4 regions of the Paenibacillus taichungensis genome follow, and region 4 is predicted to be linked to each of the others. Evidence: riboswitches for the same ligand, from Rfam matches in the RefSeq annotation. Region 4 holds a riboswitch; each other region holds the start of a gene.
The links. Region 4 has a riboswitch for thiamine pyrophosphate ahead of ACR1R9_RS08410 (thiamine phosphate synthase). Riboswitches for the same ligand answer to the same signal wherever they lie in the genome.
Positions count from the first base shown of each region.

Region 1 (3,131 bases), 3.1 Mb from region 4:
AACCCAATCAATGTCAGCTGGATTGTTGCCCATGCATGCATGCCAAGTCGCTCGGCCTGGGACGCTGCTTCATGGGCGATGTCTGAAGGCGCAGGCAGCATCCATTTCTCAATATGGAACAGGGAGACAGCTCCCTGCCATATCGCTATAAAGAGAATAACCGCCACAAAGGGCGGCCATACGCTTTTCCAATAGGCATGCATTAGCGATATTTCTCCGTCAGGGTGTCCATGCTGAAGCCGCTTGGGCTATGGGCGATCTTGATCTGTGAGATGATGCTTGGGCTGCCAGCTTCCACGAGAACTTCGTGCATTTTGCGGACAACCTCGAGCAGTTCCTCCAGTTCTCCCTCCATCGTGGTATCCAGTGGATTAACCTGATATTTCAAGCCGGACTGCTGAATAACTTCAATGGCACGATCAACATAAGGATAGGAATTTTCGCCATTTGGCGTTTTGGGAATGACTTGAATGCTAAGTAGTGTGCTTGCCATGAGAGATCACGTTTCCTTTCGAAATGTATAAAATGAACTAATGACTGTTACACTTGCCACTTCGATGACAGAATAACCTTCCAATCGCTGTTATCCCCAGATTTTTTTGATTCCCTTCTCCAAAGGGAAAATCCGGTGATAAAGGCGAACGCTTCGCTTTTTCACGTTATTTCTGTCCTCTTCGTCCTCGTATAAATACTAAGTTCATTTTATATGGATAATTTTATTGGGGTAAGAACTCGTTCGTATACGCCTTGGATACATCTACCTGCTCATCGAGCAGTTTTTTGCTAAACATCCAATCCGTGTAGTTCTGCCATACCTCCTGCTTCTGCTCACCCCAGCGCGGTGCGTCATCCTGATATTTTGGACTCAGCCACTTCTGGCTTGCGAGTACAAGATCCTTATCCAGATCCGGTACAGCCTTGATCAGAATGTTGGCAGCGTCTTCGGGATGTTCAATCGCATATTGATATCCTTCGGAAGTCGCTTTCAAGAACGCTTTAACCAGCTCGGGATCGTTCTGAATCGTCTTTTCATTGGTAACGAGTACCGGTGTGTAGTAGTCCAGAGCTTCGGAATAATCTTTTACATACAGCATGTCGATCGGTTCGCCGCGCAGTTCGGCTTCAATGCCCGTCCATGCGTAGAAAATCCAGGCAAAGTCGATATCGCGTTTCACAGCGGTGAAGAAGTCTGCATCACCCATGCTAATATTTTTTACTTTGGATACATCGGCGCCTTCGCCTTCCATAATGGACTGCATTACAGCTTCTTCCACCGGGGAGCCCCAGCCACCATAGGTTTTGCCTTCAAAATCTTTGGGAGATTTGATGTTCCGATCCACCGGAGCGGCAAATCCGGACGTGTTATGCTGAATGACTGCAGCGATGGACACGAGCGGTACCCCCTGTGTGCGGGCCTGGGTTACACTCTCCTGATAACTTACGCCAAAAGGCACTTCGTTCGAAGCTACCATCGTATCCGCGCCTCCAGCACCTGGCTGTACAATCTCGACATTTAAGCCTTCGGCTTTGTAAAAACCTTGATCTACGGCCGCATACAGGCCGGTATGATTTGTATTTGGTGTCCAGTCCAGCACCACTTTAACGTCCTTGAGGGCTGCGTTGTCACCTTCATTGCTGTTTTCGGTGTTGCTGCTGCCATTTTCTCCTGAAGGTGCAGCTTCTTTGCCGCCACATGCGGCCACAGCCACTAGTAGTACGCACAAGAGCATTAGGCCCATCATTTTACGCCATCTCATCTTCATTTCTCTCCTTCATGTTGTCCGGCCAGTGGCGCGGGGTACTCCTTGGCTTCATATCCAAGCTTCTTGCATAAATCGACAGATTTATACCAGCTATGATCCGGATGACGTCACTTTTTTTAGCTCTCTGGCTATATAAAAGAACATTAAAAAAAGCGCCCCGTTAATCCGGGACGCGTGCAGGCGTTAGAGATGTGGCACTCAGCAAAGAGGCTGGGCCAATTCGATATACTCCGATTCCTACGCTGGCATGATCCAGATCAGGTCTAAGGGTCAGTATCTTGGTGGGATACACTCTCAGCCGGCCTATTCCGACTCCCCTGGGAAACTATGAAGTTACGGGCATTACTAGGTGTAATTATAGGCCAGAGGCCCATGCATGTCCAGTCAGGAACTGGATTGGAGCACGTATGAATGAATCAAAGAGGCCATTATACATGCGTATAACGACCTCTCTAGATGTGTTCTTTTCAATAATTAACGTGGCGAATCATATAAGGAAATCTGACTGAGTGCAAAAGCATCGGATTTCGGGTCATATCCTACCTGTTTCTGAGTGGTTTCCAGATTCAATCGTTTAAACCGATTATTCGAGATTCCATGCAGTATGGTGAAGGGCTCCAGATCTGTAGTTGTAATGGCTTTGAACATCAAATCACACAAGTCAGCCGGACTAATATACGCGCTCATATCCCTTGCCTCCAGCGCGGGTCCATCTGGTTGAAAATCATCATATGCACCTATACGTACTGCTACACTTTGTAAACCTTCGGTATACGCAAAATAGGAAGCGAGCGATTCACCAAAACATTTGCTAACTCCGTACAAATTCCGTGGGCGTGTCGGCATGTCCGGATAGACTTGAGCATCAATGGGATACCCCTCGATCGTCTGTGCACTGCTTGCCAGAATGACTCTCCGCACACCTTGGTCCTTAGCTGCACGGAATACATTAAATGTTCCCTTGATATTAATATCCAACAACGATTCATAGAATCCGGCATGCGGGGAAGGATCTCCCGCCAGATGTACAACCACATCCATGCCTTCGCAAGCGTGCTGACAGGCTTCGGGATCTGTCACATCCAGTGTCATGATCTCATGGCTTGTCCCTTGATACGTATGTAGTCTGTTGATATTCAAATCCGTTAGTCGAAGGTGAAATGCTTCTGACAAGTGTTGGGACAAGTCACGTCCAATTTTTCCGGCTGCGCCGGTAATTAAAATGTTCATAAATCAGCTCCAATTCTTAGCGCTGGAAGAACTCAATCCATTCCTTTTCAGGTCCATAGATGAAGAAATAACGGTAACCGTTAGGCAGTGTAATCATCTCACCATCAATAAATTCGGCCTCAGTTGCCTTAATGCGGT
Region 1 covers NZ_CP194720.1:5,582,809-5,585,939, reverse strand. Annotated here, with positions in the region: gene ACR1R9_RS25130 (ABC transporter permease) at 1-203, opposite strand, end outside; gene ACR1R9_RS25125 (thiamine-binding protein) at 203-493, opposite strand; gene ACR1R9_RS25120 (ABC transporter substrate-binding protein) at 717-1,757, opposite strand; TPP riboswitch at 1,980-2,092, opposite strand; gene ACR1R9_RS25115 (NAD-dependent epimerase/dehydratase family protein) at 2,238-2,993, opposite strand; gene ACR1R9_RS25110 (VOC family protein) at 3,010-3,131, opposite strand, start outside.
Region 1: linked by a shared signal. The riboswitch ahead of ACR1R9_RS25120 (ABC transporter substrate-binding protein) and the one ahead of ACR1R9_RS08410 (thiamine phosphate synthase) in region 4 are both predicted to bind thiamine pyrophosphate.

Region 2 (3,131 bases), 3.3 Mb from region 4:
TATTGATGCCCGTTTTACCGCATCCGCTGACGATCAGCAACAGAGACATGAGCAGAATGGGGAGCAGGGAATAGATATGCTTTTTATTCATAACGTAAAGTCCCTCGTTTCTTTTGTTTTTTGTTTTGAAATCCGAAAGTTATCCAGCTTTTCTTCTACCTGCATGACGTGAGGTACTGAATCTTCTCTCCATCCATGCAATGAGTACAAACAGGGCGATACCAAGTAGGGATAATAGCATAATGGCGGCGAACATCGCATCCGTGTTCATATTGCTCGACATTCTGCGGCTGAAGTAGCCAAGCCCCTTGCTTCCACCAAGCCATTCACCGATCGTTGCACCGACCACACAATACACCACAGACATTTTCAGTCCCGAAAAGAAGGAGGGAAGGGCAAGTGGAATCTGGAGTTTGCGAAAAATATCCCACTTGGTGGCCCCCATCGTCAGCAGCAGTTCACGCTGCTCCGGATCACCCTGGCGCAGGCCATCGTAGGTGCTCACCACAATTGGGAAAAATGCGATCAGGAACACCACCGCCACTTTACTCCACAGCGTGTAGCCAAACCACAGGATGAAGACGGGGGACAGGGCAATCAGCGGGATCGTCTGACTGATCACGATGAAGGGATATAACGCTTTTTCAATCGACCGATTCATATGCATACCCGTTGCAAGTGCAATTCCGGCACCAATGGACAAGCCAAAACCAACGACAACCTCCATCAAGGTGGCGGGCAGATGTGTAGCCAGCAGAAGGTGGTGATGTTCATACAGCGAACGGACAATCGCCGTCGGGGCTGGAATGATGAAGGAAGGCACCCATCCCATACACACAATCCACTCCCAGAGAGCAAGCAGCAAGATCATGAGCAAAAGAAACAGACCATAACGGGCAAGCCAACCTCTTACGCTATGCTTCATGCTATCTCTCAAGTTACCGTCTCGCATGCAATTGTTCCTCCAGTAGTCGTCTCATCTGAACGAGAGCCGGTTCGTAGATCATGTCCGAATGTCTTGGACGTGGCAAAGGTACCGTCAAATCCTGCAGCTGTTGGTCTTGGCCCACCGGAGTTAACAGGATAATCCGATCACTGAGCAGCAGGGCTTCTTCAATGTCATGTGTGATGAACAACACGGTTTTGCCCAGGCCCTCCCAGAGCTCCAGTAGCCACCGATGCATCTCACGTTTGGTCAGGGCATCGAGTGCGCCGAATGGTTCATCCAGGAGCATGAGTTGGCCACCTGTCAGCAAAGTACGAAGCAGCGCGACACGCTGGCGCATGCCACCTGACAGCTCGTCCGGGTAAGCATGCGCCTGACCGGATAAGCCAAATCGGTCGAGACCGGCCAGAATGTCCGCTCGAATCCTTACCTTATCCTGCCGACCTGGAGCAAGTTCAGCGGGGAGCATGCAATTCTCCAGGACGGTTCTCCAGGATAATAGGAGGTCCTTTTGTGGCATGTAGGCCACCTGCCCCAGTCGCTTTCCTTCTTGAACCCAAGGAATGTCAATGGTTCCGTGTGTTGGCTCAAGCAAGCCTGCCAGCAGCTTGAAGAGGGTACTTTTACCGGAGCCGCTGGAACCGATGAGCGAAACGAATTCTCCTTTGGCTACACGCATCGACAAATTGGAGAGCACGGGGGAATCCCTTTTTCCCGGGAAAGCGTAGCTCATGTTGTGAAGGGTTATATCGTTATCCATCTCGTTCCGTCCCCCTTGTTATTCAAAATTCAACCTCAAACCGCGGGATCTTTAATTACACCTTCTGATCTGCCCGCAGAACGCGAAAAAGACCCACCCATTTCCGGAGAAATGAGTGGGTCTGTAAGTCAATTCACATTAAATTTCATCATCAACATGAAAAAATCCGCTTACTGAGAGGCCGCTCCACTTCCCTCCGCTGGTATGATCCAGATCAGGTTCAAAGGGTCCGAATCGTTCGATTCGTCTCAGCCGCAAGGCTCCCCTAGTGCAATGTTCAAGATATGCAGTTGTGTGTTCAGCATATATCACATGCAAGTGGAATGTAAAGGGGCGGCTTAAAAGAAGTGTGCGTAATGTGAGTTAGGAAAGTAACCTAGGATTCTAATCGTTGGAATGTAACAGTGAATCAAGCTCACCGATCAGCCGGGCAATCTGCTCAGGTGTGCCAATCGTAATCCGAAGCCAGGTAGGCATACCGAATTCGGCACCGCCGCGAACAGAGATGCCTCTGTTCAACAATTCTTGGGTAATCGGGCCACTATCCTGCAACAGATCCACCATAATGAAATTTGTTTCGGAAGGGATGTAGGGTAAGTTCCAATGATCAAAGGACTGCATTAACGTTTCCCGTCCCTGACGATTGTAGTGCAGGCAATGAGAAACAAATCCATGATCATCCAGGCTGGCCGAAGCAGCGGCTTGGGATGTGGCTGTCAGACTGATAGGCAGCTTGACCCGGTTAATGCCTTCAATGATGCTTTCATTCCCGATGCCATATCCAATACGCAGGCCGGCCAGTCCATATATTTTGGAGAAGGTCCGCAAAATAATCAGATTATTGTACTGCTCCAGCAGCTTAACCGTATCAGGATAATCTTCACTTTCCGCGAATTCATAATACGCTTCGTCCAGGACAACCACGACATGGGAGGGAACATGTTCGAGTAAACCAAGCAGGGCATCTGCCGTGAAAATGGTTCCGGTTGGATTATTCGGATTGCACAGCCAGATGATTCGGGTAGAAGCATTAATCCGGTGCCGGAATTGCTCCAGGTCCAGCGAATGGTTGACCAAAGGCACTTCATGAATAACCCCGCCTGCCAGCAGCGTAGCGCCCTTATACCAGTTAAAGGAGGGCACCGGAATGAGTGATTCCTCGCCGGGATTAAGATAGGCTTGGGCGGTAAGGGTTAGGAGCTCGAATGATCCACTGCCAAATACCAGTTGGGAGGTACGCACACCCAGACGTTCCGCAAGTTTGTCACGGAGCAGTTGGCTGGAACCGTCGGGGTATTGAGCCAAAAGATCGGAACCCAGCGATCTGACCGCTTCTGCTGCCAGGGGAGAAGAACCAAACGGATTTTCGTTCGCTGCAAGTCGATCTACACTTTCCAGTCCCAACTCCCTCCGGATCTGTTCCAT
Region 2 covers NZ_CP194720.1:5,083,020-5,086,150, reverse strand. Annotated here, with positions in the region: gene ACR1R9_RS22920 (ABC transporter substrate-binding protein) at 1-91, opposite strand, end outside; gene ACR1R9_RS22915 (ABC transporter permease) at 140-952, opposite strand; gene ACR1R9_RS22910 (ABC transporter ATP-binding protein) at 939-1,706, opposite strand; TPP riboswitch at 1,881-1,983, opposite strand; gene hisC (histidinol-phosphate transaminase) at 2,091-3,131, opposite strand, start outside.
Region 2: linked by a shared signal. The riboswitch ahead of ACR1R9_RS22910 (ABC transporter ATP-binding protein) and the one ahead of ACR1R9_RS08410 (thiamine phosphate synthase) in region 4 are both predicted to bind thiamine pyrophosphate.

Region 3 (3,131 bases), 3.4 Mb from region 4:
CTTTATCGTATGTTCCAATATAGTCAAAGTCAATTGATTGAGGCCATTTGTTACGCAATTGTTATATAGTTCTGAAGATATATGGGTAACATTTCCTTAGGGTGCAAAATGCAGGGGATTCTAATTTATAAAAAGAAAATATTTACAAATATCCCTATTCCAAATGGCGCTTTTTGGTTTACAGATGAGACCGTTTCTCATATAATTTATGTAACCAAGTTTCATGTGATGAAACATGAGGAGGGCAACTTGCCATGGAAGACCGAAAGTTAACCGTCCGGGCTGTAGAACGGGCGCTGGATATATTATTGTGTTTTACAACCCGCAGTGATCTGGGACTCACGGAAATTGCCAGCCAGATCGGTCTGCACAAGAGTACAGTCCATCGTCTGATGGCTACTTTGGAGGACAAAGGGTTCGTAATCCGGGATGCTGCAACTGAGAAGTATCGACTCGGCATACGCATCTGGGAACTGTCTGCCCATATGTCTCGCAGCGATGATCCTGCCATTTTGCTCCTTCCTGCGATGGAGCGGCTGAGAGATCGACTGGGCGAAACCGTGAGTTTATATCTGCGTGATGGCAGTGAGCGGATTCGAATTCAAGCCGTGCAGAGTGATCAGGCGATTCGTCGTGTAGCTCCGGTGGGCGTCAGACTTCCGTTATCAGTGGGAGCATCCAGCAAAGTGCTGATGGCTTTTGCCACCGAAGAGGACCGCGAAGATCTGATGAATGGACCGGAATGGCCGGTATTTATCGATCCCAAAGTATATTTGGCACAGATGAAAGACATTCTGGAATACGGCTACGCAACAAGTTATGAGGAACGTGAACCGGGAGCCGCAGCAGTATCTGTACCCATAATGGATCGGAAAGGCAACATCGCTGCTGCCCTGTCGGTATCCGGGCCTGTTAGCCGTCTCTCGCAAGAAACGTTGCATGAATACGCACCTGTGTTGAAGGAAGCTGCTACGCAGATGGGGCTTATGCTATCCTGATCTTATTTTCTGGAATTTAAAGGTTGTTTTTATGATTCGGTTGCGCTACTCTGTAATGGATGGCCCAACAGGGTCAGCATAAATGAATATGAATCTGCGGCCTAGATGCTGCAACTTGTTAACGTTACTGGGGGAGTCCGAATTGTCCGGACTGAGACGGAATCGCATGAGATTCCGGACCCTTTGCACCTGATCTGGATCATACCAGCGTAGGGAAGTAATCGGCGATACGATCACGAACACCATATAATTTAACCTATAGATAGGCTCCACTAAGGAGTCTCTATAAGGTGTGTTATTGGTGATGGAGATAAGCCGGTTCCCTTGGGAACCGGCTTTTTTTATACAGTAAACAGGCGAAAGCTGGTGTCAGAGCTGCTTTTGGATAAAGAGCTGGGAGCATTGGCGAGCATTGGGTTCCGATATCTTTTGCCTCGTATGTCTGTATTACTTGAATTGTATGTCTCTATTTTGTGTTGTAGGGTCGCTCTTTCTTTTTCTATGTTGTGGATGGTTTGGAGCCGTGTGCAAGTATTTCAATCCAGGCAAACACTAATGAGGAGGAGACAAGAGCGATGAGTACAGGAAACCGAACGATGGGACAGGACAAGCAGGATCAGCAGTTGGCAAAGGAAAAAGGTACGGCAGGACGGGTTCAGCCCTTCCCGGGCAGCCGCAAAGTTTACATTCATGGCTCACGACCTGACATTGCAGTACCGGAGCGTGAAATTGCCCTTCATGACACCAATACTCCTCAAGGAGTGGAGTATAACGAACCGCTGCGTGTCTACGATACGAGCGGACCGATGACCGACCCCGGATTTCATGCCGATATCCGGGCAGGGCTGCCAGCACTGCGTACCCGCTGGATTACGGAGCGTGAAGATGTTGAAGCCTACCAGGGACGAACGGTAAAACCGGAGGATAACGGATTGAAACCAGGAGGGAAGCGAACTGGAGCCGAGAAGTATCCAGGCTTGCGTGGTAAACCATTGCGGGCACAGGCAGGGCGCTGCGTGACCCAGATGCATTATGCACGGCAGGGACTGATCACGCCGGAGATGGAGTTCGCCGCCATTCGTGAGGGTGTGGAACCGGAATTTGTGCGGCAGGAGCTGGCGAGTGGCAGGGCCATCCTGCCGTCGAACATCAATCACCCGGAGAGTGAGCCAATGCTGATCGGGCGTCATTTTCATGTGAAGATCAATGCGAACATCGGAAACTCTGCGGTATCCTCCTCCATCGAGGAAGAGGTGGAGAAGATGACTTGGGCCGTACGCTGGGGATCGGATACGGTGATGGATCTTTCCACAGGCAAGGACATTCATACGACCCGCGAATGGATTATCCGCAATTCACCTGTACCGATTGGAACAGTACCGCTCTATCAGGCGCTGGAGAAGGTCAATGGAGAAGCTGAAGCCCTGACCTGGGAGTTGTATCGTGACACGCTCATTGAGCAGGCAGAGCAGGGTGTGGACTACTTTACGATCCATGCAGGCGTGCTGCTCCGATATATTCCGCTCACCGCCAAGCGTATGACAGGCATTGTGTCACGGGGCGGGTCCATCATGGCAGCATGGTGCCTTGCACATCATGAGGAGAATTTTCTGTATACCCATTTTGAAGAAATCTGCGAGATTATGAAAAAGTATGACGTGGCGTTCTCGCTCGGAGACGGACTTCGCCCAGGAAGCATCTACGATGCCAATGATGAAGCTCAGATGGCGGAACTGGCTACGCTTGGAGAACTAACACAAATCGCCTGGAAGCATGATGTGCAGGTGATGATTGAAGGTCCAGGGCATGTGCCGATGCACAAGATCAAGGAGAATGTCGATCTGCAAATGGAGATATGTAAAGAGGCGCCGTTCTATACGCTGGGACCGCTGACGACCGATATTGCACCAGGATATGACCATATTACCTCGGCAATTGGAGCAGCAATGATTGGTTGGTTTGGTACCTCCATGCTCTGTTATGTTACGCCAAAAGAACATCTGGGCCTGCCCAATAAGGATGATGTTCGGGAAGGTGTTATCGCCTACAAGATCGCTGCTCATGCCGCTGATCTGGCGAAAGGTCACCCGCGTGCCCAGCGGCGGGACGATGCGCTGTCCAAAGCACGCTTTG
Region 3 covers NZ_CP194720.1:5,347,705-5,350,835, reverse strand. Annotated here, with positions in the region: gene ACR1R9_RS24005 (IclR family transcriptional regulator) at 255-998, shown strand; TPP riboswitch at 1,118-1,231, shown strand; gene thiC (phosphomethylpyrimidine synthase ThiC) at 1,595-3,131, shown strand, end outside.
Region 3: linked by a shared signal. The riboswitch ahead of thiC (phosphomethylpyrimidine synthase ThiC) and the one ahead of ACR1R9_RS08410 (thiamine phosphate synthase) in region 4 are both predicted to bind thiamine pyrophosphate.

Region 4 (3,131 bases):
CCACAAATCAAGTCAGCCATGAGGCTGGCTGTAATTGCACTAAGCAATATTCCGTTACGATAATGTCCAAAAGCAGCGAATAAACCCGGAACACTTTCACAAGCCCCTACATACGGCAATCCATCCGGAGTCGAGGGACGAACACCAGCCCACGCTCGGATAAAATGCGCTTCCTTCATGCCAGGAACCCAATTTGTCGCAGCTGTAAGCAACTTCTGAATACCTTGGACCGAAACTTTCATGTCTGTTCTTCCTGGAAGGCTTGTTGCACCGAGCCATACTTCTCCATTGGCTTTGGGAACAATATATATATCCTCTGCATACACCGTTTTGTCAGGTCTGTAACCGACATGATGGGGTGAAAACTGCACCGCTGCAATCTCCCCTTTCACAGGCAAAACAGGCGATTTCAGACCCACTTGTCTCATCAATTCTTCACCATGTAACCCTGTAGCAATAATGACATTTCTCGATGTCATCGTTCCTATTGAAGTCTCAACCCCTTGCACACCGTTCATATCCGTATACAAACGGACATCCTGTACACCTTCCATCACCCTCGCACCCATGGCTTGAGCTGATCTGATATAAGCTTGTGTTAGATTGACGGGAAGAACCTCGCTCTCGGAAGGTCTGTAATATGCACCATACGTATCTCTGTTTAACCATGAAGCTTCCTGTTGGACAGCGACTCGATCCCACCAAATATGTTCTGTAGATAAGGTAGACGATCGATTGTTTTTGTAACTGCGGACCTCACTGTATGAACGAAAAGGAGTAATAAAACCATGCTGTTGCAGCCCCATCTCCACTCCGCTAAGCGAACTGATTCGTTCCTTCTGCTCATGAAGCAAAGCTCTGCTCTTCTGTGCAAGCTTCGCCATTACAGCATGAGTGAATTCCTCACTGTCAGCAGCAAGCATCCCGGCAGCTGCACAGGAAGTTCCTCCAGCAATCCGCGCCCGCTCAACCAGAAGAACATCATGACCTCGGCTAGCAAGTTCACATGCAATGGCACAACCGATAACTCCTCCGCCTACAATAATGGTTTCTGCATGAAGCTTGCCTCGAACTTCCGCTCCAACTTTACTTCCCGATACTATTCCTGGATGATAGCCTGAACGATTCCTGCTTCGACTTCTTGCTTCCTCTCTCATGGTCTCATCTCCCTGGTTCAACATACCTCTCTGAATCCTCGATCGCCTGTCGCAATGAAGCCGCGGCCAGTTTCGGCTCATCGTTCGACCAAATCGTTGAAATCACAGCTGCTCCTCTGGCACCAGCAGTTCGAATGGCAGCAATTTTCTCAGAACTAATCCCGCCAATCGCGATCACCGGAATTGAAACATTGGAGCATACCTCAGCCAACGCACTAAGCCCTCTTGATTCGCAATTAGGTTTACTATTTGAAGCATAGACGTGCCCATAAAAAAGATAATCCGCTCCACGTTCTTCAGCAATTTTTGCTTCTTCCAGAGAATGAACCGATATGCCTACGCGGAGCCGATCGTCTCTCTTTAACTCATCCTTATCGTAACTGCGAATAACTGATTGACCCCAATGGACACCACCAAGCGACGTATGTTGGTACAGCTGATCTGAGCCATTTATAATGATTCGGCTAGATGGAACACCTTCTGTTTTTAGACTTTGCGCCCAATACATCTGTTGCTCAAGAGGAAGCTTTTTTTCCCGAATGTGGATATAATCGACCCACCGCCATATATCCTTAGCAATATTCAGAAAAGAGTCCATGTCTCCTGTATCTGGTGAAACCACATGCAGTTCGAATGATCTTGTAGTTACATGTTCGTGGAAGATTGCCGTCCCGTTCGCCCTCCTTTTGCATGATTTAAGCTAATACAAAACAAAAAAAGCCACTCCCGTAGGGGAGTGGCCACGAATTTAGAATTCATGGATCAACTGAATGACTGTTCAATGCAATTACTTTATACATAACGCATAACAACTATAGAAATCATCCATAGTCGCAACGCTGTTACATAGAGTTGCATGATTTATCTTGCAGGCAATATCGCAAAGTCATCGATAAAGCTCTTTGTCATTAGTTGAAACGCGCCACTTCCCTACGCTGGTATGATCCAGATCAGGTACGAAGGGTCCGGAATCGCATTCTTCCATCTCAGCCGCATCGTGCGGCCCCCCTAGTGTTCATATGAAGCTGTAGCCTATGTTACCATAGACACCTTTTTTTGTCACCGTACATTTCCATTTATTACGTTATTGTTTTTCGGACCAAGCTTCAACATCCCACGTTTTGGTAACCCAACCTTCATAAAAATCAGGTTCATGGGATACGAGCAGTACGGTACCCTTGAATTCTTGCAAGGCACGTTTCAACTCTGCTTTAGCCGTTACATCCAAATGGTTTGTAGGCTCATCGAACAAAATCCAGTTACTTTCACGCATCAGAAGTTTACAGAGACGAACTTTGGCTTGTTCACCACCACTAAGCGCGTTAAGCGGGCGGGTGATATGCTCATTTTTCAATCCACAACGTGCGAGATGCCCCCGGACTTCATTCTGTGTCAGATGAGAAAATTCGTTCCACACATCTTCGATTGGAGTAATATTACCTGCACGTACTTCCTGTTCGAAATAGGCTGTTTCCAGATAATCACCCAAGAAAGTCTTACCGCTGATAGGTGGGATTTTCCCCAGAATAGTCTTGAGCAATGTGGATTTACCTACACCGTTACATCCAACAATGGCAATTTTCTCGCCACGCTCAATCGTCATCGTCATTTTAGGCAATAATGCATATGAATATCCAATTTCAAAATCAATACCCTCAAAGACGGTTTTACTACTCGCCCGGGCATCCTTGAATTTGAATGTGGGTTTAGCTGCTTCGTCTGGACGATCAATCCGTTCAATCTTGCCGAGCTGCTTCTCACGGCTCTTGGCACGACCGGAAGTAGAAGCGCGGGCTTTGTTCCGCTGAATGAAATCTTCCTGCTTCTTGATAAACTCCTGCTGTTTCTCATAAGCATCAATATGCTGCGCCTTATTCATGTCGGCCATTTCAAGGAATTTGTTATAGTTCGCTGCATAACGCGTCAACTTGGCAAATTCCAGATGATAAATAACATTAACGACCTCATTCATAA
Region 4 covers NZ_CP194720.1:1,807,029-1,810,159, reverse strand. Annotated here, with positions in the region: gene thiO (glycine oxidase ThiO) at 1-1,157, opposite strand, end outside; gene ACR1R9_RS08410 (thiamine phosphate synthase) at 1,162-1,755, opposite strand; TPP riboswitch at 2,068-2,177, opposite strand; gene ACR1R9_RS08405 (ABC-F family ATP-binding cassette domain-containing protein) at 2,242-3,131, opposite strand, start outside.